Regions from separate parts of the Ruminococcus sp. Marseille-P328 genome, predicted to be linked through region 1. Evidence: riboswitches for the same ligand, from Rfam matches in the RefSeq annotation. Region 1 holds a riboswitch; each other region holds the start of a gene.

Region 1 (3,150 bases):
TCTGTTGCAATAACAATTTATACCAGGATAATTATTTCGCGATGGAATCAATAGCTGCCTGAGTATGAGCTACATAAAGCTGCTCAACAGCGTCAATTCTTCCAAGACCTTCGATCTGGCAGTCAATCTCATCGAAATCTCCAGAAGCCTCGAACATGCTCTTCCAGGAGTCATCATCATCACCAGCCATATCATTGTTTGCATGGTCACCAGCAACAACCATAAGCGGACGAAGGATTACTTTCTTGAATCCGGCATCTTTTACTTTATTGATAACTTCATCACAAGCTGTATCCTCTGGCTCACCTTCTACAGTACCGATGAATGCGTTTGTGAATTCAAGTTTCTCCATCTGGGTCTGCATCTGATCATATGTAACGTTTGCTGTATGGGAAGTACCATGTCCCATGAATACAAATGCGGTTCCATCTTCTGCAGCTGCTTCCATGCTGTCATATCCAGCTTCTTTTACAGCTTCATCTGTGATTGCCTGAGCAACAGCAGCTTTGTCATCGTTGATAACGGTAGCGTCATCGCCAACCTCACCAAGCATTGGTTCAGCGATTGCTACAGATTCAAATTTATCTTTGTAAGCATCAATAGCTTCTACCATCTCATCGTACTCAGCACCATGCATAAGATGTGTAGGCTGAACTACAAGATTCTTAACACCGTTTGCTACTGCACGGTCAAGTGCCTGCTGCATGTTATCAATCTTCTCATCATCTCTTGCCTGTACATGGTTGATAATGATCTGAGCGGTAAATGCTCTTCTTACAGACCAATCCGGGAATGCTTCTGCAAGAGCATCCTCGATTCCCTTAATATCCTCTGCACGGCTGTCGTTAAAGGATGTACCAAAGCTTACTACAAGAAGCTCATTCTCACCGATCTCGTCCTGATTACGAGGATCATCCTTGGAAGCATCACCTGTATCACGTCCGAAATACTCTGGGCTGGCCTCTTCTCCCTCTACAAGCTCTTTCTGAGCATCTGTAAGGGCATCCCATGCTTCTTTAGCTTCCTTGCACTGCTTATCTGTATCATCTGTTCTCTCCTGAACATAAATAGCATCGATAAGTGCTGCTACTTTATCAGCCGCTTCCTTATCTGCATCTGCAGTGTCATCAGCTGCTTCTGCATCGTCTGTTGTCCCAGCATCATCAGCTTCTTCTGCATCGTCAGCTACTTCAACATCGCTTGTTGTCTCAACATCATCAGCTTCTTCTGCATCGTCTGTTGTCTCAGCATCATCAGCTTCTTCCCCATCGTCAGCTGCCTCTGCATCGTCTGTTGTCTCCTCTGCTGCTTCCTCTGTCTCTGCAAATGCAACAGTTGCTGTTGCTGCTGTCATGCTTGCTGCCATAGAAGCTGCAAGAAGGATTGCTAATAAAGATTTTCTTTTCATTTCTTTTTCCTCTTTTTTTGTATTTCCGGATAGAATCACGTATAAAGAATCCTATGGGAAATCTATCACCAATCTCCCATTGCATAAAAACAGCCGCATTTTCTGCGACTGCACACATTCTCATATACACACTTTTCTTCCAAAAAACATTCAGGAAATATTCATGTATCGTTATGAGAATACAAGTTCTGTGTACCGCAGACCTAAGATTCCACGCAAAGGCAGTTCTCCTGACTTCGGTCAACACTGCTCCCCCTTCCCGGTTTCCCAGTGGGCTCTGAAGCAGCTCCCTTACACAGTGACGGCATCGTTCCGGACTCTCACCGGATTCTCTTTTGCGCATCATGTTTATGATGCAACCTTTGCGCTATAACCATTATACATATTCGACTCGGATATTTAATATGTACCATATTATTATATATTTTTTATGAACTTTTTATGTATTTTCTATGAACTATAGTGTATTTAAAAAATGCGTTCCGCAAGATGTGCGGCACAATTTGTGGGAGATTTCGTCCGGATGAGGGCACCGTAGCATGAAGACGCCGTAGCTGACTACGCAAACAAATTCGGAAGAAATATACCGCAAAGTGGGGCGTGCAGATTGCGGGAATAATTTTTCAAACAGATTACTATTCACTCCGTTCATAGCAACACGCTTCGCGATACACAGGAATCATGCTTTCGCATGGTTTCGCGCCGCAATTCTCAGTTTTTCTGTGAATTACTTATTGACAAATACCCCGCCAGGGTATATATTAGTTTCATCAAATACATACCCCTAAGGGGTATATAAGGAAAGGAGTCCGCCTATGACAGCTGATTATAAATCCGAATCCTGCTGCAGCCACACCGCAGCCAATCCAGAAACTCTTTCCAGCCAGGAACCTACCAAGAAGGTCTGTTCCTGCTGTTGTACCAAGCACACCGATCGTTCCGAAGCAGAGCGCAGGAAGCTGGTAAACCGTCTGAAACGTATTGAAGGCCAGATAAGGGGGATTATAGGAATGCTGGAGAATGACGCTTACTGCAACGATATTCTTATTCAGTCAGCAGCTGTAAATGCTGCTGTGAATGCATTTAATAAGGAACTTCTCGCCAATCATATCCGAACCTGTGTGGCAAGAGATATCCGTGATGGTAAAGACGAAACCATTGATGAGCTGGTTGCAACTTTGCAGAAGCTAATGAAGTGAGATACCAGCGCATTCCGAATGTGTACCTGCCTGCGGAGGTACGAATGCGCAGAGCAGTCCGTTGGTATCGAAACACTGTATTCGAAGGAGGAATTTATTATGGAACAATACAACGTCACCGGCATGAGCTGTGCAGCCTGCAGCGCCCGTGTGGAAAAAGCGGTAAACAAGGTTCCGGGAGTTACTTCCTGCTCCGTAAGCCTGCTTACCAATTCCATGGGAGTGGAAGGAACTGCCTCAGCCTCTGCCATTGTCTCAGCTGTAGAAGAAGCCGGATACGGCTGCAGCCTGAAGGGTGCTTCCGGTCAGACGGAATCCGTTTCCGATGCTGAGAAAGCCTTGGAAGATCACGAAACGCCACTCCTCAGGAAACGGCTTATTGCCTCAGTAGGTTTTCTTCTGGTGCTGATGTACTTTTCCATGGGACACATGATGTGGGGATGGCCGCTGCCAGCCTGGTTTGATGGCAACCATATCGCCATGGGACTTGTACAGCTGCTTCTTGCAGGAATCGTCATGGTCATCAATCAGAAATTTTTCATC
Region 2 (3,150 bases), on a different contig from region 1:
CATGCTTAACGAAAGTGTTACAGACGGCATGATCAGACTTTTAAAAGAATCTGATCCCCCCACAGGCAGCCAGTGCATCTTAACTGCAAAAAAATAGATCATCATCATACCAACCCAGAAGCTAGGCAGTGAAATTCCAATAAAAGACATAAACCGAATAATATAATCAGCCTTTTTATCCTTATATACTGCTGATAAAATTCCTAACGGAAAAGAAATTAATATCATCAGAATAAACGATGCAACTGCCAGTTTAACCGTATTGGGGAGTTTTCTTCCTAATACCTGGGAAACGGGCTGTGCATATTTTACCGACATTCCGAAATCGCCATGTAACGCACCCTTCAGCCAGTTCACATACTGCTCTCCAAAAGATTTGTCTAATCCGTATTTTTCTTCAATCTTTGCGATTACCTCCCGGTCATGACCTGCACCCATAGATTCTGCCAGCTGTTCAGCTGGATTTGACGGCAAAATATATGTAAGTCCAAAGGTCATCAGAGACAGCCCAAACAAAATAATCACAAGTGAAATCAGTCGTTTTATAATCTCTCTTTTCACTTTTTCAGCCTTTCTGTGCTACAATACAAAAACTCATCGGTAAAGGGCTGCCAGCTATTTCCACCTGTATTTTATGAAATCCTGTTTCTACAAGTTTATTAAAATCCCAGGCAGGTCGATCTACCTGACTCATTGGCAATTTCTTTGCAATTTCATCCATAATGGAAAAATCTACATTTTCTTTATTATGTCGCGCATGGCACCCTTGTTCTTCTTTTTGATGTCCCCGCTGAAACTCATCATAGGCTTTCTGATACTTATCACTAAAAAAACGGCGATAATAATTTCCATCTTCCAGAATTAGAATTCCATCTTTTTTTAGAACCCTGTACGCTTCCTCATAAGCTTTATCTGCATGCTCCAGGTTCCAGAATACATTTCTTGATACCACTGCGTCGAAGGAATTATCAGCAAATTCTAAGCTTTGCACATCCATCTGATGAAGTTCTGCTTTAAGTCCTTCTGTCTCCAGATTTCTTCTGACTTCTTCCAGCATTTTTGTGCTATAATCTACCGCAGTCACCTGAAATCCCATCGAAGCAAGCAAAGTGGTAAAAAAGCCAGCGCCACACCCATCATCTAATACATGGCATCCCGCTTTGAGAGAATTTTTGAAAATATTTTCCCATCTCTCTCCAGGTTCTGTTTTTCTTTCTTCCATACTGGCATCTGAAAATCCTCCAGCTCTCATATCCCAATATGACTGAATATTCTTTAACAATTCTGCCATTTGTGTTTATCCTTTCCAATAGCATAAACTTCTGCCAAATCAGGGAATTCATGTAATAAAAGCGTGAAAAAGCCGCTGCTAACGCAGCGGCTTAATGACATAATAATCCTGTTATATAAAACCAACCCCTATACCGTGCCCCGCAGCAAAAGTTCTTCATTCTGGCCGGTATTCTGGCTCCAGTGTCATCATAATGCTTTCCCTTCCCGATAAAAATTCAGTGGTTTCGAAAGCTTACTCAACTGTTACAGCTACGGCATAGCACAGGATTTTCACCTGTTTCCCGTTTGACCTGCTAGAATTTATTTTAATTTCCACCAGGCACCAAAATGGTCGTTTTATTCAATTCTCAACACAACATCAAAAAAGTATAATACAGCATTTCCTGTTTGTCAATCAGAATTTATCAGGCCTCTATATCCTCAATATCCTCTCCATCCGGTACCGGCCAGATATTGATACAGTTCGGGGTCTCGATCTTACGTGGTTTGCCCTTCATCATAATGATGTTCTTCTCGTAGTCAACCTTGAAGGTTGTAATGCTGTTGCTGGAGTGGTTGGCAACGGCAATGTGCTGATTATCCGGGAAAATAACAAGGTCTTTCGGATAATCACCACTTACAGGAAGAACAAATTTACGATCCAGAAGACCAGTCTCACCATCTACCTCAAACATACCTACTGTATTCTCACCTGCTGTAGTGCAGAATAAATGCTTGCCATCCGGTGCAAGAGCAAGACCTGATGCGGCATTATGAGATACGCTTCCGTCTTCCTTCTTCGCAAGGGTGGAAACACTTTGAAGCAGCTCAAACTCCGGAGTATCACCCTCTCCATTGTAGCTGTACACTTTAATCTCATTGCTCAGCTCAAACAGAACATATGCATAACGTCCATCTGCGCTGAAACGGATAATACGCGGTCCGCTCTCTCTCGGGCATCTTACAATATCCACCAGCTCCAGCTTATCTGTCCGCTTATTAATACGATAGACCTTGATCTGGTCAATTCCATTATCTACTGCGCAGAGATATTTATTATCCGGAGTAGGACGTACACAGTTTACGTGAGGACGGAAGTTACGCTCTGCAACACTTCCAAGACCAGTGTGGAAAACACCGTCCATAACACTTCCAAGACGTCCATCCTTATGAGTGTGTACAACGGTTACCTTTCCATCGTGATAACCTGCTACGTAAAGATATTTGCCATCTACGTCTGTAGCAAGGAAACAACCTCTCATGCCATCAATATCCACGCTGTTGATACGTGCCAAATCGCCATTATGATCACGCTTGAATACCGCAACGCCCTCATCCTCGATAGAATAAAGGTATTTTCCATTCTTGGATACCGCGGTATAAGACGCATTACTTACTTCCACTTCACTTCTCTCTGTGAGAGTACCTTCTTCCAGGTTCACGTCATAAACCTGAATTCCCTTGCTGGTTCCGTGAGTATAGGTTCCTACATAAGCCACATATTTCTTACCCATTTGTCTAGCCTCCTACAGTCTCTTTCTGGAAACCATCCGTTCACGCTGTTCTTCCGATCTTTTTTACAGCGTAGCGGGTCACTGTGCAGCTCTGAATATTACTGCATTCTCTATATCAGTAAATCCTCTGCCACGGTTCATTTATTACAGCCGCATTTTATTACAGCAACTCGTATTCTGGTTTCTTTTATGTAATTGTGTCTAAATTATACCACACACATTTTCAAAGAACAAGCTTTACTGCATCCAGAGTTTCCATAATAATTTCATCTGTATGAGCCGCTGACAGGAACATGGCTTCAAACTGGGACGGAGCCATATGAATTCCCATATTCAGCATTTTTTTGAAATATTCTGCAAATGC
Region 3 (3,150 bases), on a different contig from region 1:
TTCTCTGTTTCATTTCCGGAGACATATTATCTGTGTATCCCATTTTCTCCTCCTGAATAAAGAGTTTTTATAATCTGATTTGATTATACCTTTCTGATTTCCAAGTGTCAACAAAAAGCAACATTTCCTGGCATGTTATATGTGGTTTTTCTTGTAGTACAATGTTGTTTTTATTTGTTTTCTCTGTTTTTTCTTATTTATGATTGACATGTTTTTTTCCCTCTGGCATACTAAAGTTAACTGTAAATGGCTTTTCAAAACACTTTTATAGTGAAATTACCAGCTGCATATATTCACGTAATCTTGACTAGGAGATGATTTTATGTATCTTTCTGATATACACACACATTCCATTGCCAGCGGACACGGCACAACCTGCACCATCAGCGACATGGCAAAGGCTGCTTCTCAAAAAGGGCTGAAGCTTCTTGGAATCACAGACCACGGACCAGCCACTCTGTCTGCCGGAACTTCTTCTTATTTCCGAAGCCTGATCTATTCGCCCAGGAAGCGTTTCGATGTGGAATTATTATATGGAATTGAACTGAACATTCTGGATACCGATGGAAAAACAGATCTGCCACAGGAGCTTCTTGATAAGCTGGACTACGCAATCGCCAGCATGCATTATCAGAATTTCCGGCCAAAGACCAGGGAAGAAAATACTGCTGCTTTTCTGAACGTAATGAAGAATCCGGTTATAAAGATCCTGGGACACATTGATAATCCCCAGTATGACATAGATTACGACGCAGTTGTAAAGGCTGCCGGTGAAAACGGTGTTCTCCTTGAGATCAACGAAGCTTCCCTGGCACCTTACGGATATCGGGGCGATACCCATGCCAACTGCGCGCAGATCCTGTCCTGCTGCCGGAAGTATCTGGTTCCAATCGTGCTTTCCAGTGACAGTCATGGAACAGAGCATATTGGAGACTTCACTTATGCCGCTGATTTCGTTCATAATGCTATGTTTCCAGAGGGTCTGATTCTCAACAACCAGATTCCGAAATTAAAGATGCTGTTAAGCATACGATAAAAAGGATCCAGCTTGCAGAATTCCAATGGAATTTTGCATTACGCAAAAACTCTCCGAGAAATATAAATACGTAAGCTTAACTTCGTATATATTCCGGAGAGTTTTTTATACTTATTTCTTTGATTACTCATTTTCATTTTTATGATCTGCTTCTCTTACTTTCTGCATCATCGCAGCAAGTTCCTGATATTTTCCTGTCACATAACCGTAGTTTTTCTTCTTATGAGGTAGCTGACAATTCGTACAATCTTTAAATCCCTTCTCATTATATTTGAAATTTCCGCCGCATTTGTCTCCAAGGGCATAAAGCGGGCAATAGCAGAACAGACAGTTAAAGTCCTCTGGATCAGCTCCTTTATGGCATGGAAAATACTCACATTTCTTATGACTGAAATAAGCGTATTCTTTATCTTCCCAATATTTTTTCTCCATATTTCTCTCCTTATCTCATACAGCTCAAAACAAAATATTCTTTATATTCTATTTCGTAATGCCCCAAAATCAAATGCAAAAAAAGAATCCCGCTTACAGGAATAGAATACGGCCAGAGCGTGTTTAAAAAAGGCTTTCTGTAAGATGTGCGTCACACCCTGCAGGAGATTACGGGAATAATTCTACAAACAGGCTCAGGAAAAGTGTAAAAAAAATACCGCATATGCGGCTTCTGAATCATCATTATTTAAGAGGGAGCGATGCTACTCCGGGGTAGAATATGATCCGTTCATATATACGCGGAGGGAACGGTTTCATCCGAAGTAGTATCGCCTGCCATTTAATCTGTATAATTCTTCTGAACAGGCGATCATTCCATAAAAAATGTCCACTCACAAAAGCGGACAACATCTCAGGGCTGCGGATTCCCCAAAACTGGTTGTTACACTTTCATCGGAAGTTTAACCTCGCCATACCAAGCAGGTTTCCTGGCTCCAGGATCATCACATCCTCTCTCCTTCTCATGCGCAAGCACAATGGACTATGAGATTCGCTCCTCTGTTACAGTGACCGGATCGCTCAGGTTTCTCACCTGATTCCCTCTTTCTGCCAGCTTATAGCTGTCAGCACTTAATATGTTCACTATGGAATTATACTGACACCATAGTACCACCGGTCACTGTCTTTGTCAACCCTTTGAAAAGATTTTTGTTATTTTTTTATCAACCAGATGTTGCTAGTCACGGCGTGACCAGCAGCGTCATTTTTTCCTGAATCTTCTCCACCAGGATTTTCGCTGTTCTTTCATGAGATCTGTGCCCTGGGTGCTGCCTTGATCCAAATTCTCCTTCCTGTGTATCCGGAAGCTTCACAAATTCCACGCGCTCATCCCCTGTTTTTCTTTTATAATTCCCCACCGCTTTCTCAAGCGTAGGCAAAATCTCATCTCCAAGCATTCCATAACACCACAGAATATAGCTTTCTGGATTACATACGCGCAGTTTTCTCAAAAAGTCTTCCACAGCCTTTCCAACTCTGTCCATATTCTTCGTGCCGCTGCTGTCGTTTGTCCCCAGATTCACTACGATCACATCAGGCTGAAACTTCTGGAAATCCCATTTTTCCATAGCACCCAGTTGTTTGTTTCTTTCTCCATTTAAAAGACCGCACACCTGCTCATAATATAGCGGGATTGCCTGCTGCTCATTGCCTTCCCAGGAACAGAAAACGCCCCAGCCGCTCTGACTGATGCAATTGTACACCGCGCCCAGTTCTTTTGCTGCCATATATGCATAATTATCCACGGCATTAAAGCAAAAGGAATTCCATGTCATTTCTTCTCCTGCACCGCTGCCGCCCTCACCAGAGGTAATGCTGTCCCCTATTACCTCCAATCTGAGCTTTGGTGTTTCAAGAGGTAAAAACTCACCGTCAGTTTCAACCTCCAGAAGCTGAAGCAATGTTTTTTCATCTGTGGGAAACGCAGGAGTATCACGAAGAAGCTTTACATTTCTTACCTTATCCCTTTCCATATTACGGAAAAGACAGATTTCCTGTTCTCCCTTATTTACCATAAGCCGTTGGGACAATACGCCGTCTACGATCACATCCACCCATGGCTCAAAAACATCATAATCGGAGCGGATTTTCACCCATATTTCTGTTGCTTTTACATTCAGTTC
Region 4 (3,150 bases), on a different contig from region 1:
TGTTCCGCCACTTAAGTCAGATTCGTATTTGGATTCCTCTTCCGGTTTCTTGTCTGGCTTTGGAGTTGCTGTTGGTGTAGGAGTTGCTGTCGGTTTTTTATTTGGCTTTGCAGTGGGTGCAGGAGTTGCTGTGATTGTTGTGTCAGGAGCAGTATCTGGCTGCGGATCATCCTGTACGTCACCTATCTTATTCAAAGTGCCGGACTGGAAAGTCAGGATCCTGTCATACCAGATCTGGTTTTTGTGGGAAAAAGCAGCAACTGCAATTCCATTGTCCAGGGCTTCAACGGGAATCTCATATGTATATTTGCCATTTGCGTCTGCCACATATGGAATCCAGGTGGAGGAATCGGCTGCGGCAGCTTCTTCTTTTGTTCCAAGACATAGATAGTCGTAACCAGTTCCGCTTAAAGTAAGAACAGCTGTCATCTTTCCGTTTTTGGAAGTAAGGACACAGTCAATTACACGGAACATAGATGAACTGGAGTTTACTGTAATATTATAAATTCCGCTTGCACAGCTGCCTGGAGCAGGGGGTGCTGTTGGCTCTGGGGTGGTGGTTGCTTCCGGAGTTGTGCTTGGCACTGGAGTTTCAGTTGGTGCAGGAGTCTCAACCGGTGCTTCGGTAGGCTCTGGGGAAACAGTTGGTTCCGGTGTTGGAGCAGCAGTTGGCAGTGGAGTGGCAGTTGGCTCAGGGGCTGCAGTTGGCTCTGGAGTAGCTGTTGGTTCCGGGGCTTTCATTCCTGGAACGTTCAGTTTCAAAGCCATATTTGTGTACCATTTCTGATTTTTTACAGAAAATGGTACGATGCTGAAAGTCTGGACCTGTTCACTGGCAGGAACCTCAAAAATGAAAGTATAACCATCTTCATTTTCTGTACCAACGATTGCTGCTGCATTTTTTGCTTCGTCAGGATCTTCCTTAGAACCAAGATAAAGCTTCTCATAGTTCTTTCCGTCAGTATTGAGGGTTATCTTAATTTTATCACCATTTAATTCAGCAGAAGAGCTTTTGATTTTAAGCATTTTATATGCACTGTTATCTTCCTTGTCAATGGTCATGTTGGAACCATCTGGGTTCAGATCCTCTGGCTTTGTTTCTGGTTTATCTGTCTCTTCGGTTTTGCCCTCTTCTGTTGTTTCTGGTGCAGCTGTAGGCTGTGGAGCTTCTGCTTCCTCATTTTTGCTTTCTTCAGCAAGTGATGCAGTAACCTCAGGAGTGGTCTCAGAGGCAGGTGTTTCTGTAGCAGCAGGTGTCTCTTTCACAGCAGAGGCATCCACTGCTGCCGGAGTTACTGTAGTGTCAGTGTTTTCTTCCTCAGCTGTTGCGTTCTCCTGCACAGGAGTCTCAGCAGCAACAGCAGTCTTCTCCGCCTCTGTTTCTGGAGTTGGTGTAACAGAAACCTGTACGTTTGCATCCTCATTTTCTGCCTGTGTAAGTACAGCAGGAGTGACCGTCATCGCGACGGAAAGAAACAGTGCAAGAAAGCGTTTTGAATTTCTTTTCATTTCTTTTTCCTCGATTCTTCCTATTATTTTATAATTTGAATAAATCCCAACTGCTTCTGGAGCCTGTTTGTACAATGGGCAATCCTGACAGGATTATTTCAAAAAAATGCCTGCTTCCTCTGAGAAAACAGGCATTAAAAATTCAATATATTGTATTATCAAATATATTAATGAGAATGAAGTACTTTCTTCGGAAGCTTTCATTAAACGAATTCAGCAGGTTTCCTGACTTACAGATCAACACAGAATCCATCCTTCTCAGCAATATACCAATGGTTTCACTGGATTCTACTCCCTGGTTACAGTGACCGGATCGTTCAGGACTTTCACCTGATTCCCTCTTAGAGCGTGTTGAAAAAATATTCTCACAATCTGCACGCTGTAGCAGACAGATATGTCTGGCACTGAAAACGGATTTATTCAATTCACCTCATTATAGCAGACCGTTATGTCGAAATCAATAGATTTATAGGGTTATTGCTTGTATTTACTGTACCCGACTTCATCTGTGCGGAGAAGTGTTCCATTCTCATCGTAGACACTGCGGTAGGTTTTACAGGTGTTTGGATCGGAATGCTCTGTAGTAATCTCTACCGTATTATTGTCAGTTTGGGTTCCGTAAATGGATACCGTTACGGCTTCCTCTTTTTCATCGTAAGAGGCTTCAATTTTAATTGGATAAGCAGTATTATTCTGAAAACGGAAATCCTGACCTCCCCACACCACTGCTGCGTCCAGACCATCCTCAACATAATCAATTCGGGCAGCGTGATTATGACGCTCAACAATGGTCAGATCAGACTGCAGGCATGCCATAAACAACGTAGTGGAAATCTGGCAGATTCCGCCTCCGATATCCTGGGCATGTTCGCCTCCTACAATTACAGTTGCTTCCCTGTACCCTCGTTCCTCAGTACGTGGACCTAAAGTATCGTTGTAGGAAAAAATCTGTCCTGGCTGAAGTTCCACTCCATCACAGGCTTCCACGGCAAGCTTCAAATTGGCAACACGGTTTTCGGTACCGCCGCCATATGTAGTATAAGTACCAAGAAGATTCAGATAAGGAAGGGCTTCTAGCTCTTCTGTAGAAACTTCGGGTAGGGTTATTTCAAGGGGGATGGTAATCTTTGCCCCTTCTTTTGCTTTTTCCAGCTTCTTTGCAGCTGACTTCACATCAAATGAAATTCCGGTAACTGCCGGAATAATTTCATTATTTTCCCCCAGAGAAGCATCTGTGGCATCTGTATGTACTTTTTCATAATAGGCTTCCAGATCCAGTTCCTCTGGCGGTGTCTTCATAGTAGGACATTCGATAACAGCTTCATAATCTTCTATGGAAATTGCTTTTAGAATCGCTTCTTTCAATGCATCCATATCCGGACCGATTCCGGTTTTTCCCTTAGTGATAACCAGCTCTGTATCTGTAAGTTCACAGGAAGTCTGTATAGTGGTGGATCCCTTTGAAATTCCAGCATCCTCCAGAAGCTTGTCCAGTTCGTCTTTGTTTCGGGCTTCTGGCATAAGGGTGACTTCTTCCTTTGTCTTGCTGTTCATCAGTTCGATGCGGTCAGTTCCATGAGTAAACCAGGCACCATGTCCAAGAGCATAGGCACTTTCTACAATTGATTTTACATCAAGACC

What was found. A riboswitch is a leader RNA that binds a small molecule or an ion and turns the genes downstream of it on or off. The one in region 1 is predicted to bind cobalamin.
Region 2: it holds a riboswitch for cobalamin, as region 1 does, so the genes downstream of both, ACESTK_RS07680 (class I SAM-dependent methyltransferase) here and ACESTK_RS06325 (sirohydrochlorin cobaltochelatase) in region 1, are expected to answer to the same signal.
Region 3: it holds a riboswitch for cobalamin, as region 1 does, so the genes downstream of both, ACESTK_RS10635 (cysteine-rich small domain-containing protein) here and ACESTK_RS06325 (sirohydrochlorin cobaltochelatase) in region 1, are expected to answer to the same signal.
Region 4: it holds a riboswitch for cobalamin, as region 1 does, so the genes downstream of both, ACESTK_RS17355 (hypothetical protein) here and ACESTK_RS06325 (sirohydrochlorin cobaltochelatase) in region 1, are expected to answer to the same signal.

Annotation. Positions count from the first base shown of each region.
Region 1 covers NZ_CAXUBQ010000006.1:140,750-143,899, reverse strand. The annotation lists gene ACESTK_RS06325 (sirohydrochlorin cobaltochelatase) at 32-1,408, opposite strand; cobalamin riboswitch at 1,611-1,787, opposite strand; partial or broken gene ACESTK_RS06320 (DUF6783 domain-containing protein) at 1,898-2,062, shown strand; gene ACESTK_RS06315 (metal-sensing transcriptional repressor) at 2,224-2,607, shown strand; gene ACESTK_RS06310 (heavy metal translocating P-type ATPase) at 2,707-3,150, shown strand, end outside.
Region 2 covers NZ_CAXUBQ010000008.1:84,814-87,963, reverse strand. The annotation lists gene nikB (nickel ABC transporter permease) at 1-561, opposite strand, end outside; gene ACESTK_RS07680 (class I SAM-dependent methyltransferase) at 566-1,291, opposite strand; cobalamin riboswitch at 1,437-1,635, opposite strand; gene ACESTK_RS07675 (lactonase family protein) at 1,698-2,786, opposite strand; gene hemL (glutamate-1-semialdehyde 2,1-aminomutase) at 3,010-3,150, opposite strand, start outside.
Region 3 covers NZ_CAXUBQ010000013.1:44,789-47,938, reverse strand. The annotation lists gene ACESTK_RS10645 (BMC domain-containing protein) at 1-43, opposite strand, end outside; gene ACESTK_RS10640 (phosphatase) at 323-1,036, shown strand; gene ACESTK_RS10635 (cysteine-rich small domain-containing protein) at 1,160-1,468, opposite strand; cobalamin riboswitch at 1,929-2,117, opposite strand; gene ACESTK_RS10630 (GDSL-type esterase/lipase family protein) at 2,209-3,150, opposite strand, start outside.
Region 4 covers NZ_CAXUBQ010000029.1:19,449-22,598, reverse strand. The annotation lists gene ACESTK_RS17355 (hypothetical protein) at 1-1,509, opposite strand, end outside; cobalamin riboswitch at 1,707-1,908, opposite strand; gene ACESTK_RS17350 (VanW family protein) at 1,984-3,150, opposite strand, start outside.